3 regions of the Bowmanella yangjiangensis genome follow, and region 2 is predicted to be linked to each of the others. Evidence: predicted binding sites of a transcription regulator. Region 2 holds the regulator's gene; each other region holds the start of a gene.
The links. The regulator sigma-54, encoded in region 2, starts transcription at its own class of promoters, with help from an activator protein. The targets are predictions, from matches to a motif close to GTTGGCACGNNNNTNGNNT.
Positions count from the first base shown of each region.

Region 1: a site for sigma-54 is predicted at 2,685-2,703, ahead of KJY73_RS03120 (BON domain-containing protein). Genes of this name have one in related genera too.
Region 3: a site for sigma-54 is predicted at 2,311-2,329, ahead of KJY73_RS05295 (FimV/HubP family polar landmark protein). Genes of this name have one in related genera too.

Region 1 is NZ_JAHDJU010000001.1:683,205-687,899, reverse strand. It holds gene soxR (redox-sensitive transcriptional activator SoxR) at 1-10, shown strand, start outside; gene KJY73_RS03135 (DUF1328 domain-containing protein) at 179-355, shown strand; gene KJY73_RS03130 (hypothetical protein) at 384-692, shown strand; gene KJY73_RS03125 (diacylglycerol kinase family protein) at 801-2,417, shown strand; gene KJY73_RS03120 (BON domain-containing protein) at 2,745-3,287, shown strand; gene KJY73_RS03115 (SDR family NAD(P)-dependent oxidoreductase) at 3,411-4,097, shown strand; gene KJY73_RS03110 (lysophospholipid acyltransferase family protein) at 4,104-4,695, opposite strand, start outside.
Region 2 is NZ_JAHDJU010000001.1:120,535-125,229, forward strand. It holds gene rapZ (RNase adapter RapZ) at 1-311, opposite strand, end outside; gene ptsN (PTS IIA-like nitrogen regulatory protein PtsN) at 308-751, opposite strand; gene hpf (ribosome hibernation promoting factor) at 812-1,099, opposite strand; gene KJY73_RS00575 (RNA polymerase factor sigma-54) at 1,127-2,602, opposite strand; gene lptB (LPS export ABC transporter ATP-binding protein) at 2,691-3,416, opposite strand; gene lptA (lipopolysaccharide transport periplasmic protein LptA) at 3,421-3,939, opposite strand; gene lptC (LPS export ABC transporter periplasmic protein LptC) at 3,923-4,486, opposite strand; gene kdsC (3-deoxy-manno-octulosonate-8-phosphatase KdsC) at 4,483-4,695, opposite strand, start outside.
Region 3 is NZ_JAHDJU010000001.1:1,171,651-1,176,345, reverse strand. It holds gene KJY73_RS05295 (FimV/HubP family polar landmark protein) at 1-2,186, opposite strand, end outside; gene KJY73_RS05290 (aspartate-semialdehyde dehydrogenase) at 2,461-3,477, opposite strand; gene KJY73_RS05285 (4-phosphoerythronate dehydrogenase) at 3,530-4,660, opposite strand.

The DNA of each region.
Region 1 (4,695 bases), 560 kb from region 2:
CCCGGACTGAGACTCAGCTCCTGCCCAAAGCAGCATGAAGAAATGCCTTCAGAGTAACGCGCTGAGCAATTAAAAACCCCCTGACCAGATAGGTGTTGGCACAGTTCTGGCTTATTAACTTTTGCGACTCATTGGCTGGCAAGCAGAAGGATCGCCGGCCGAAACAACAGGAGGCTTTATGTTAGGCTGGGCACTTACCTTTTTAATTATTGCCATTATCGCCGCGTTATTAGGATTTGGCGGTATAGCAGGAGCGGCAACAGGTATCGCGAAAGTCATCTTCTTCGTGTTTATTCTGTTGATGCTGATATCACTGCTAGCCAATGCGTTAAGAGGAAAACGACCAAAACTGTAAATTCAGCTTAATTAACGGAGTAAATATCATGAACAACAAAACTTTAGCAGTGGCAATGTTACTGGCGACCCTTGGCCTGACGGCTTGTGATAATGCTGGCAAAGCCGAACAAGCTGGCGAGAAAGTTGACCAAACCGTTGAGCAAGCCGGTGAAAAGCTGGATGACGCGTTGGAACAAGCAAAAGACAAGATGCAAACCGCTAAGGACGATCTTGAGAACCTTGCAGAAGAAACCGGCGAGAAGCTGGATGACGCTGCACAGACCAGCGCCGATAAATTAAAGGAACTTTGCGAAAAAGCGAAGGAGAAAGCCGAGTTTAAAGACAAGGAATGCTAATAATCAACAGGGGGGCGAAAGCCCCCCTTTTCACTTTGACTCAATAGCCATTTTTAGCTGCGAGGCTTTTTATTCGGCAAATCGCCAGTCTGGTTAAAAGGAGGACGAATGCCGGTTGCGATGTATTACCTAAGTGGCTGTCTAGCTGCCTTTGTTCTGTTTTTACTCTCTCCATGGATGGCCCTCAGTATCATCCTGGCCTGGACCAGTTTGTCATTACTTGCGGTGGGTCTAGCCTATCTTTTCAACTATCCGGCCTTATTTCGCAAACGGGCTGACGGCTCGATTCCCATAGCCATTCGCTGGCTTTTCATTCCATTTTTATTTGGTGCCACGCTTTACAACTATTGGGCCAGGAAGCGGGACAAGGTGCCGCAGGTACAGAAAATCACGGATCAGCTTTACCTTGGTGCCCGATTATTTAGCCGCGACTTGAACTACCTAAAAGCACAGGGTATTCGAGCTGTGTTAGACGTTACTGCTGAGTTCAATGGTCTGGATTGGGCCATTGAAGAACAGCCCCTTCACTACCTGAATGTACCCGTATTGGACCATAGCGCACCGAATGCCGCACAACTAAATCAGGCCATCAACTGGCTACACCAACAGCACCGCCAAGGGCGTAAAGTGCTAGTGCATTGTGCCCTGGGGCGGGGACGCTCGGTGTTAGTCGCCGCTGCTTACCTTTTGGCTACACAGCCAGATAAATCGGCAAATGAGGTGCTGGACAGTATCCGCGCTATACGCCAGACAGCCAGACTAAACCGCTGGCAATTTAAACAACTAGAGTACTTGCATCAGGAAGACAAGTTGAGATTTGCGGTAAACGCCTGGTTAATTGCAAATCCAGTGGCGGGCGGCGGCAAATGGCAGGACTGTAAAGCGCAGATAGAACAACAACTTGCCCCTAGGCTCGCGCTAAAAATAAAACTCACCAGCCCTGACGAGAACGGCCGAAAGTTGGCTGAGCAAGCCATCAAGGCGGGGGCAGACATAGTAATAGCCTGCGGCGGCGACGGTACCATCACAGAAGTCGCTTCGGTGCTGACTGACACCCAAGTGCCGCTGGGCATCATTCCGATGGGAACCGCCAATGCCCTAAGCTATGCAATTTGCGGCATCAAAAGCAAAGTATTTCCCATAGATACGGCCTGCCAGGCTATTTTGGAAGGGGAAGTTCGCGCCATTGATACTGCCAGATGCAACGGCAAGCTGATTTTGCTATTAGCCGCCGTCGGTTTTGAACAGCAGATGATTGAAGCCGCCAATCGTAAAGAAAAGAATGCACTGGGGCAATTTGCTTACTTATTGGGACTTTGGCGCGCAATTGAGCAAAATCAAAACCTGCAACTTGAGGTGCAGTTTGATGATGAGCCCGCGCAGACTCTCCACACTCACAGTCTGGTGGTCGCCAATGCAGCGCCGCTTACCACCTTATTAGCCCAGGGAGATGGCGAACCCGATCTGGCTGACGGCAAACTGGATGTCACCTGGTTGTCACCCAGCGAAAACTCAACACAGCATCTGTTAAGCCTCACCGAGCTGGCTTTGGCAGGTATCAGTCCAACAGGGGAAAACATCCACCATCGTCAGATAACCCGCATTCGTATCGATGGGCCAGATCTCTCGAGCTATGTGATTGATGGCGAGGTATTCGACGACCTTCCGCTGGATATCCAGATTCGCCCGGCGTCCCTAAACGTTTTGGCACCGACCCTCAAATGACATGACTCGCAGCCCTGCAAAATAGGGGCTGCGAGCAATTGTCGGGCTGTGGGGACATTAGTGACCAACACCTCGTTAACCCTATCCCACATGCTGTAGAAACGGCTGAAGAGCCCGCCAATACAGGGGTTCAATCCAAAGGTTAGGCTCTGTTTTAAATCCATTCGCAGCGAGAGCTAATTCAGCCACACCCAAAAAAATGTCCCCTACAGGCGACACAAACACCATCCAACAAAAAATATATTTATATTTTTCAATAAGTTAAAAGTTGGCATTATCTTCGCTACAGGTAAAGTGAGTTTAATGACAATGTCAAAGGAGACGATGATGAAACTCACAACCACCCTGATGACTCTGACACTGATTGCGGCCCCGGTAGCCATGGCAGGAGAGAATAGCTGGGAAAAGGAAGCCAAGGACGCCTGGATTGACGGCAAGGCAGAGACAACCTTACTGCTAAACACCAATCTGAATTCATTCGACATCAACACCGATGTCAAAGATGGTGAAGTTACCCTTACCGGTAAGGTCGAGAGCGAAGTGGACAAATCCCTGGCTGGAGAATTGATTGAAAGCCTGGATGGTGTCACCAAAGTCCATAACAAGCTGGCTGTCATTAACAGCGACAGCCCAAGTAAAGTGGTGCAAACCCTGACAGACTCGAAAGTGGTCGCCGTGGTTAAAACCCGCCTACTGATTGAATCTGAAGTCACCGGCAGCAATATTGATGTTGATGCAAAACAAGGTGTAGTGACTTTAGAGGGCGAAGTCGCCACTGACGCAGAGCGCGATCTGGCCATCGCCATCGCCAAAAACACCGCTGATGTCACGAAAGTCGTAGATAAGCTTGAAATTGTAGAGAAATCTTAATGTCCATAAGCCCACCCTTCGGGGGTGGGCTTATATCTAATAGTTCACCGCCACAAACTCCCCTGCTCGCCCAATCAAGGTCTAAAGTTGTAGTGAGCTTGACGGCATTTCTGAAGACAACTCATGACAGAAAAAACCAAAACCGCCCTGATAACTGGTGCCAATCGAGGACTGGGTTTTAGCATTGCCAAAGGATTAGCCGAAAGAGGGAACATCAAAGTACTGGCGGCAGCTCGCAGTAAAGTAGATGCGGAGAACGCCGCACGCAATATTGGCCATGGTGCCGTAGGCGTAGAATTAAATTTACTGGATAAGCCCGAACTGCGTGCGCAGGCCATAGCCCAGGTGTTAGGGCCGATAGATATTCTGATTAACAACGCGGGCATACTGCTGCCTGGCGAAGCTCCTGATTGTCAGCGAACAGAGTTAGAACAAGCTCTGCAAGTGAATGCCATTGCGCCTTTTTTACTGATGCAGGTACTAGGTAGCTTGATGCAACAGCGCGGCTGGGGGCGAATTGTGAACCTTACGTCGGGATGGGGTACCTTTTACGATGGCTTAAGTGGCCCTATGTCCTATTCGGTCAGCAAGGCTACCCTTAATGCCATGACTGTTAATATGGCCCGCGCGTTAGGGGATAAGGTGAAGGTCAATGCAGCCTGTCCAGGCTGGGTCAGAACGGATATGGGAGGTCCAGATGCACCGCTTTCCGCTGAGCAAGGTGCCGATACCCCCATCTGGCTGGCGACCCTGCCTGATGAGGGACCAACAGGTGGTTTGTTCCGTCACCGTCAGCCTTTGCAGTGGTGAATACGCTCATGTGCGCCAGCGATTAAACGACCAATACCACTGCTCAGGGTAGCGCAAAATGATCCGCTCAAATCTGTCATACAAAAGCTGCATCGCCTCTGTATAGGCGTGTTTAGTCCTCGCAACCGGCTCTGTCATAAAAGACTCAATGTAAACCTGATATCGACCGTTCTCGCCAATACAGCCGTAGGCAAGCAACATAGGCGTACCGGCAAAGGCGCTCAGCATGGCAGGGCCAGCAGGTGCGGTAGTCTGGTGCCCGAAGAAATTGACGTTCACATCTCTGGCAAATAAATCTGCATGCAAAGACACTACCGCACCTTGTTGTATATGCTGTAGTAAACGCACAAAGGCTCCATCTTGTTTCTTCTCCACATAGTTTATCCCTGCCTGCTGGTATGGATTATGTGCGGAGGGAATAAAGGCCGGCATATGTGTGAGGGTAACCGAGCGACCGGTCAGGCGTTGTAGCGCCAGCGGCACCAACTCATAACAACAAGTATGTAAAGTTGCTACGCACAGCCCCCGACCTCCGCTAAGTTGTTGACGCACTGACTCGTCGCAGTAGATCTCTATCTCAAGGTTATTCAGATCCAGA
Region 2 (4,695 bases):
GGGTGCAAACGACGGGTTTCGCTAAAGCGCTTAATCAGTACATCATCACTGGCGTCGAGATAGAGAATGGTTAACTCCCAGGTCGACGGCAGATAGTCGAGAATTTCGACCAGTTCTTCCGGGTCCTTGGGCAGATTGCGCACATCAATACTAACGGCCACCTGATCATATTCGTCCACCACAGTATGGGTGAGGGTAGGGAGCAGGTTAACGGGAATATTGTCTACACAGTAATAACCAAGATCTTCCAGCGCTCTGAGTACAATAGATTTCCCTGAGCCGGAACGACCACTGATGATGATGAGTTTCACACTATAGCCTCAAATAGTTCCTGATTTGATTGGGCGTGACGCAGTTTTTTTACCGTTTCCTTGTCATTCAATTTGGCGGCAATGGTGGCCAGGGTTTGTAAATGCCCTTGTGCCTGGTCCTCGGGGACCAATATAGCGAAAAATATGTCGACCGGTTGGTTGTCTATCGCTTCAAATGCGACCCCTGGCTGACTGGTAACCAATATTGCGGTTACATTACTCAGGCCGGCTAAGCGTCCGTGAGGAATGGCAATACCACAACCAATGCCTGTACTACCCATCTTTTCCCGGTTAAGTAAGCTAGTCAGAATGGCATCCTGGCCTATATCCGGAAGGTGTTGGGCGGCAATATCACTAATGGATTCCAGAATGCGTTTTTTGCTGGAGCCTTGTACTGCACATACAGTGCGGTCTGGGGTGAGGATGTCTTTGATTTCCATTTTGCGTTTTTTGTCTGTGTGGCCATAAACAGGCTAAGCCTGTTTATGGCATCAGTGGGCCTAATGGCGTTTCATCTTTTCCTTATGCTTGAGCACCTGGCGATCAAGCTTATCGATAAGACTATCAATGGCAGCATACATATCAGTATGTTCGGAAATAGCAAAGACTTCGGTACCGTTCAAATGTAATGTAGCCTCCGCTTTCTGGTTCAGCTTTTCGACATTCAGAATGACATGAACATTATTAATGTGATCGAAGTGTCTCTCCAACTTAGTAAATTTACTATCAACGTAGTCGCGAAGAGAATCGGTGATTTCAACGTGATGACCAGTAAGGTTGATTTGCATAGTGCCTCTTCCTTTTGTTGGCGAGTCTTACAGCAGACTCTTGCGTTGGTTAGATGGGGGAATCGATAGTGATTCCCGGTACTTGGCGATTGTTCGCCGGGCAACCATAATGCCTTGGTCGGCTAACAACTGCGCAATTTTGCTATCACTAAGTGGCTTGGCAGGTTTTTCTGCCGCCACCAGTTTCTTAATCAGAGCTCGAATAGCGGTAGATGAACATTCCCCGCCGCTTTCGGTTGCTACGTGGCTGGAGAAGAAATACTTCAGCTCATAAATGCCGCGTGGCGTATGCATATATTTCTGTGTGGTTACCCTGGAAATGGTGGACTCATGCATATCTACCATTTCTGCCACATCGTTCAATACCATAGGCTTCATGGCTTCTGGGCCGTATTCAAAGAAGCCCTGTTGCTGCTGAACAATACAGTTAGCGACCTTCAGTAAGGTGTCATTGCGGCTTTCCAGACTTTTGATAAACCATTTCGCTTCTTGCATGTGCGAGCGAATAAACTGGCTGTCGCTGGAATTGCGCGCATTGCGGCTCATGGCGGCATACTGCTGGTTAATACTCAGCTTAGGTAAGCTGTCAGGGTTCAGCTCTACTATCCAGCGCCCATTTTTCTTGGCAACAGATACGTCCGGTATAACGTATTCCGGTTCGCTGGTGACAATGGCGCTACCAGGGCGTGGATTGAGCGTTTGCAGTAACCGCAGTGCTTCGCGTAATTCTTCTTCTTTAAGACGCGCTTTGCGCATCAGAGTTCGGTAATCTTTGGCAGCCAGCAGATCGCTATATTCATTAATCAATGCTTTGGCTTCTTCCAGCCAAGGCGTGTCCGGTGCAAATTGACGCAACTGCACCAGCAGACATTCCTGCACTGAACGGGAGCCTACCCCAACCGGATCAAACATTTGAATGCGCTTCAGTACACACTCAATTTCATCCAGTTCTACCTCTTCGTTTTCAATATCCAGGCTTTGCAGGATATCTTCGGTACTGACTGTCAGGTATCCAGACTCATCAATACTATCGATAATGGCAATGGCAATGGCAGCATCGGTTTCACTGAAAGGGGTCAGACGCATCTGCCAAAGCAGGTGATCCTGAATATTGTCAGAGGTTTCCCCCTGGTAAATGGCATCATCATCACTGGCTGTAGAAGACGAAGCGGGGGCCGAAGAGGCGCTGTAGTATTCATCCCAAGTGGTATCTACGGGTAACTCATCGGGCAGTTCCTGCTTTTCCAATGCGTCGCCGGCTTCCAGGCTCTCGCTGTGCTCGCCATTAGAAAGAGATTCATTGTCGGGACTATTTAAATCCTGCACGTCTCCGGCAGAGAAGTCCTGTCCGTCATCCGCTTCCAACAATGGGTTGGAGTCCAGGGCTTCCTGGATTTCCTGCTGTAGATCCAGCGTGGACAACTGAAGCAGGCGGATGGCCTGTTGCAGTTGCGGCGTCATAGTGAGCTGCTGGCTGAATTTTAGTTGTAATGCGGGCTTCATCTACTTCTTATTATGTTCCAATGGCCTTTCAAGATATTGATATGGGCGTTTTAGCAAAGGTCAAGGTACCCTGCGGCATACGCCTTAACTATAGCCTGAATTGTTCTCCGAGGTATACATCTCTCACCTGCTTGTCATTCAACACCTGTTCGGCGCTGCCTTCGGCGATTAATTCACCATGGCTGACAATATAGGCTTTCTCACACACATCCAGGGTTTCACGAACATTGTGGTCGGTGATCAGAACGCCGATTCCTCTGTCTTTGAGATGATGGATAATCTTTTTAATATCGCTGACAGAGATAGGGTCGACACCGGCAAAAGGTTCATCTAACAAAATAAAGCGAGGATTGGCAGACAAGGCTCTGGCAATTTCAACCCTGCGCCTTTCACCGCCGGATAAGCTCATGCCGGTGCTATGCCGGATATGGTTAATATTGAACTCATCCAACAGAGCGTCGGCTTCTTGCTCGCGTTGTTCCTGATTCAGCTCTTTACGTGTTTCCAAAATAGCCATCAGGTTTTGATATACCGTCAACTTGCGAAAAATGGATGATTCCTGTGGCAAATAACCTATGCCACGACGAGCTCGAACGTGCATAGGTTCGTGGCTGAGTTCTTCGTCGTCGATAAAAATTTGGCCTTTATCCATGGGCACCAAGCCAACAATCATATAGAAAGAGGTTGTCTTACCCGCACCATTGGGTCCCAGCAGACCAACTATCTGTCCGGCGCTGACTTGCAAACTGACATCACGCACCACCTGGCGGTTTTTGTAGCTTTTGGCCAGATGTGAGGCCTTCAAGGTGGGCATGCTGTTACTTCTCCTGCACGGGTTTTTTCTTCGGTTCAGGCTGGAATATTGTCTCTACGCGACCATCTCCGTCATCTGAACCTTGGGCAACCAACTGCTCTTTCTCCATGTTGAATTCGATTTTATCACCGCTGACACTGCTACTGTTTTGATGTAGCTCAGCATTTCCGCTAAGCGTCAGTGTGCGTTTTTCTACATGGTATTCGATATGGTTTGCCAACGCTCGAATGCGACTACCATCTGCCATGGTTTGCTGATATTCGGCAGGATTACCGCGGGCGATAAAAATTTCCCGGCCTTTACCCTGCTCGGCATTTACTTCCACTTCACCCGCTTCAATGCTGAGTGAACCCTGAGTGATTTTTACATCTTCCCGAAAGATGGAGATTTTGTTGATGCCATCTCCGGACTGGAATTTAGAGGCCACTCGGATGGGTTCATTGAAGTCCTGATTGATGGCATTGGCAGCGGCGCTGATTAGCAAGGCGGTCAGCAGCAGGTTCAGTTTAGTTGTCTTTGCCATAGATGGTCTCTACGTGATCCAGTAATTCAAATTGTTTGTTATTCATATCAGCACTAAAACCATTGCCGCGAATGGTGTAATTGACGCCTGAAATAGTCACGGGCTGGTCTGAATGCATGATCTTGTTGTTGAGATCGATTTCAATAAAGCTGGTATTGATGGTTTGTAAAATGCCGTCTTCACTGAGACTGCGGATCTCAACATTGGTTTCCAATTGGATGCGGTTGTCTTCATATAAGGTGCCTTCCTGGGCGGTAATTTCCCAAGGGGGCTCATCAGCCTTAACAAACACGCTGTATTGAGGCTGTTGAAACAAGGTAAAACCCAGGGCTTCATAATGTTCCATGACGGTAGCATGGATGCTGTGGGTGAGAACCCCTTCCTCGTTATACAGGTTGGTTTGCATATTGCGCGCCTGATAATTCGGCTGCCATACATCTTCCCTGGGTTGGTTTGTCTGGGGTTGTTCGCTGTCCTGCCACCAGTTGTAGTTGGTGGCCACAATCAGCAAGAACAGCAGAAGTATACTTAAGGTTAAGCGGTTCATATGCTGCTGCCGTGACTGATGGTCAGTTTATCCTGGGCCTGCAGGAGCAGGTCACAAACCTCGCGCACTGCCCCAAAGCCACCTGAACACTGCGTAATGTAGTCAGCTTGTTGCTTTACAAAAGGATGGCCATCGGGCACAGATATGCTCAAAGCGCATAGCTCAAACATGCTCAAATCCGGCATGTCATCTCCCATGGCGGCGACCTG
Region 3 (4,695 bases), 1.1 Mb from region 2:
AGTGCCTGCTCAAGGGCATCATCGTCAAGAATCTCATCTAAACCGGGTTCATCAGCCTGTGTCGTCGGCTCATCAATTTCATCTGAATCTTGCGGCTGCGCATCAGTAACACTTTCCGGCTCGACGGGTGAGTCTTCCTGTTCGAAGGCTTCCAGTGCTTGCTCAAATTCTGCCAGTTCATTTTCCAGCGGGTCGGGTTGCTCATGGGCAAAATCTTCGGACAGCATAGCGTCCAGTTCTTCAGCCTGCTCCGAAGACAAGGCTACTTCATCAGTTGTCAGTTCACTTTGCGGTTCAATGTCGTCTGGCTCTGGCTCTGGCTCTGGCTCTGGCTCTGGCTCTGGCTCTGGCTCTGGCTCTGGCTCTGGCTCTGGCTCTGGCTCTGCAACAGCAGACATTAGTTCATCAGCCTCGTCCATCTGCACGTCTTGTTCATCAGCTAGCGGCTGCTCGGCTTCCAGTTCATTTAACAGTTCATCTGACAGGTCATCCATTTCAGATGACGGCTGCGCCTGCGGTTCAGGTTCTGCTTCGTCGGGTTCATCGGAGAGTAACTGTTCCTCTCCTTGTTCAAGCTCAGCAAGCAGCTCATCGGCCAAATCATCTTGCAGATTATCGGCTTGCTCCAACTCCATCAGCAGTTCATCGGTTAATTCATCCAGTTGCTTACCCTGACTGGCGATTTCATGATCCAACTGCTCAATTAATTCATCGCTCAGTGACTCATTCTTGCTGAATTCATCCAGGTCGAAACCATCATCATCCGCCTGTGGCGTTTGCGCCATAGGCTCATCCAGCAGCTCGTCGATGCTTATCTCCGGCTTTTCATCAGTTTTGCTTGAGGCTAATTGTTCTTCTAAGGCGGCATCCCAGTCATCTTCAGCAGGTTCAGCGGCCGGCGGCGTTTTCACATCTTCCACTTCGGAGAGATCGATGGACTGCCCATCATCCAGATCACTCACTTCATCGAGCAGCTCCTGCTCCTCACCAAACAAATCATCCAGCTCACTTTGGTCAAGCAGGCCACCACCAACGTCCGTCTCAGGCTGTCTGACTTTTTCTTCAGGTACCAGCATCTCATCCGCGAGCTCCTGGAAGTCATCAAACTCTTCGCCTAAGGCCGCATCCAACGACTCTTCCAACTCGTCGGTCAGCACATCATCAAGCAGCTCTTCACCAAATAGATCTTCGTCATTGTCTTCTTGCTCCAGCTCACCGGACAGTTCATCGGCCAGGGCATCCGACAGGTCATCCATGGGACTGTCTTCGATAACAGGCTCAGGGGCGGGAGCTTGGGTTAAAACAGGTTCGGGTTGGCTGGCTTGATTGCGACGGCGTAACCAAAAGGCTAATCCGCCAAGCAACAACAGGGCCGGCACCATGGTTGCGCCAATCAAGGTTGCGGGATTGTTCAACCAGCTTTGCTGACGCTCGGCTTCCTGCTGGGTTTTGATTTCGCGGGAAAAATCCACCAGTTCATTTTGCTGGGCTAGTAATGAAGAAAGCTGTGTTTTGTCCTGTTCCTGGCTTTGACGTAAGGCTTCGATATCTTCATTGACTTTGTCCAGGCGTTTCAGCACCTGATTATTTTCATCCAGCAAGGCCTGCACTGAATCAATAGAGGCGGCAATTTGTTGCCTCAGACTGTCGAATTGTTGGCGGTTTTCCTGATCGATATTGCTAAGCTTTGCCTCGATGGCCTGACGAGTTTCTGCCAGTTCATCGGTACTGGCAGCATTCTTGGGGGTAACCAGGCTACTTCCGGGCTGCGGTTCGGAACTGCTGCCACTGTTATTGGTGCCTGGCTTTTTCAGTGCCAGTTCATCGAGGTCGGCTTTTTGCTTAGCCAACGCCGCATCAATACGGGCGATATACTGCTCGCTGGGCAAGCGCAGCATGGCACCGTCTACCATTAAATTCAGATTTTGCTTTTCAAAGGCGTTGGGGTTGAGTTCGTAAATGGCCACCATGACCTGATACAAACTCAGCGATTTATTCTGACGATAACGCTGGGCAATTCGCCACAAGGTATCTTCTGAGGTAATAGGGCCGTAAACAACACCGGAGTATTCGCGGGTAGCGTTCTTTGGGCCTTTAATTTCAACAGACTGAGCGTAGCTGGTCAGCGACAGGGTAACGGAGAAAAAACTTGCTAAACAAAGCATCAGCAACTGTCGTATTCTCATATTTGTCCTTCGCCGCCCCAACAAATCACCCGCACAGCTCGTACTTAGCGCAGATATAATAGTTATCACTTTTTATAAGTAACCCGCCGGATTACTACCACTCTACAATGCATCAAGAAAAATACAGCAAGTTGCATTCCAACACGAACTATAAACCAGATACTAACCCTGATCCATAAAGCCAACTACTCCATATCGGCCGTATTTAAGCTATTTTAAATACAAAAAAGCCCGGAACAGGGTTCCAGGCCTTTTTTATTCAGACTACCGGCAATTACATGTAATCGCGGATCAGCACTTCAGCAATCTGCACACTGTTAGTTGCGGCACCCTTACGTACATTATCAGATACCACCCACAGGTTCAGACCGTTGGGATGAGTGTAATCTTTACGGATACGTCCGACGAATACCTCGTCTTTACCACTGGCATTGCCAACCTGGGTTGGGAAGTCTTCACGCTCACGCATCAACGTAATACCAGGCGCATCGGCCAACAGCTCTTTGACAGCTTCAGCATCAATAGGCTGGTGAGTTTCTATATGAACGGCTTCACCATGACCATAAAAAACCGGTACACGTACAGCAGTGGCATTCACCATAATGCTGTCATCACCCATGATTTTCTGCGTTTCCCAGTGCATCTTCATTTCTTCTTTGGTGTAGTCATTGTCCATGAATACATCAATCTGCGGGATCACGTTAAAGGCGATTTGGCGGCTGAAGGCTTTTGGCGTTACTTCACGGCCGGACAGCAAGTCTGCGGTTTGTCTGGCCAACTCTTCCATCGCTGATTTACCTGCACCACTGACCGACTGGTAGGTGCAAACATTGATACGACTGATACCAAAAGCATCATGAATGGGCTTCAGGGCCACCAACATCTGAATGGTTGAACAGTTTGGATTGGCAATAATATTGCGATTGCGGAAATCTGCCAGCGCATGGGCATTCACTTCCGGTACCACCAAAGGTATATCGGGTTCGTAGCGGAACTGTGAGGTATTGTCGATAACCACACAACCGGCCTCTGCGGCAATGGGAGCGAACTTTGCAGACACACTGCCACCGGCTGAGAAGAAACCCAGCTGCACCTGTGACCAATCAAAGGTGTCGGCGTCCAGAACTGTCACGTCTTTACCCTTGAAACTCACCGTACCACCAGCAGAGCGAGAGCTGGCCAGTGGGTAAAGTTTGTTAACCGGGAAATCCCGCTGTTCAAGGATTTCGATCATATGCTGGCCTACCAGGCCGGTAGCACCTAAAACGGCAACATCAAAGGCTCGTGACATTTTCTGTTTAATCTCCTTAGTTGAGGTCAAGCCTGACGATCAGCTACGCTGATCAAAGAGTATCCGGCTTTGGACTAAAGCCGAGCCCGCAGATTGCCTTTTTCACCGCAGAATTTCCAGCACTAACTTGCAATGCAGCAAATTCTCTTCGAATAGCATAGTGCCTGCGGATATATTCAAAGCCGCCCGGCTTGTTTACCAGAGTTCTGAACTGCTGATCATCACGACGAATGTCGTACACGCTAAGCACCATATTCGCCACTTGTTGCTGCTCCAGACTAGCAAGCGATACAGGAGCAAACTCAGATGCAGGCAAAACCGAGTTCAGCGACAGCTCACAAGGTAAATCAAACAGCTCAGCCAGTTGTTGATAAAGCATCCAGGTGCCTCTGGCCTTACCTTCCAGGGTATGGCCGGCGATATGGGCGCTGGTCAGCGCGACATAAGGCAGCAGCTCGGTCAGAATATCAGGCTCGTTTTCCCACACGTCCAGTACAGTCGTAAATTGTCTGCCTTGTTGATACAGACTTAGTAGCGCCTGATTATCCAGCACTTCACCCCGACAGGCGTTGATCAGCACTTGCTGATCAGTCAGCGCACTTAAACGGTGTTTATCAAACAGCAAACGGGTGGGATGCGCTCCATCCTCCACCAGCGGCACATGCAAACTGATAATATCGCAGGCCATAATGGCATCGATATCGACCATCGGCCGCTTATCGCCCTGGGCCTGCAGCGGCGGGTCGCACAACAGGGTGTTAACCCCAATGGCCTTTAGTTTAGCATCCAACTGGCTGCCTACATGCCCGGCACCCACTATACCAACCTGCTTGTCTTTAAGTTGCCAGCCTTGCTGCTCAGCCAAAACAAGCAAGCTACTTATCACATATTCGGCCACCGCAATGGCATTGCAACCTGCAGCAGAACCATAGGCAATACCGCGCGCTTCTAGCGCAGCAAGGTCCATATGATTAGTACCGGCTGTGGCCGTACCTACGTATTTCAAATTTGGGCAGTGACTAAGCAGCCTCTCATCCACTTTGGTCGTAGAACGCACCAGTAGGATATCGGCATCAGCCAGGGTTTGCGGATCCAGATTACGGCCGCTAAAGAAATGTAACTCTCCCCACCCGGCAAAATACTCGCGGGCGTACAACAGGGAATCTTCACAATAGATATGCATGGGCAAAACAGGCGGACGACAAAGTCCGCTATTTT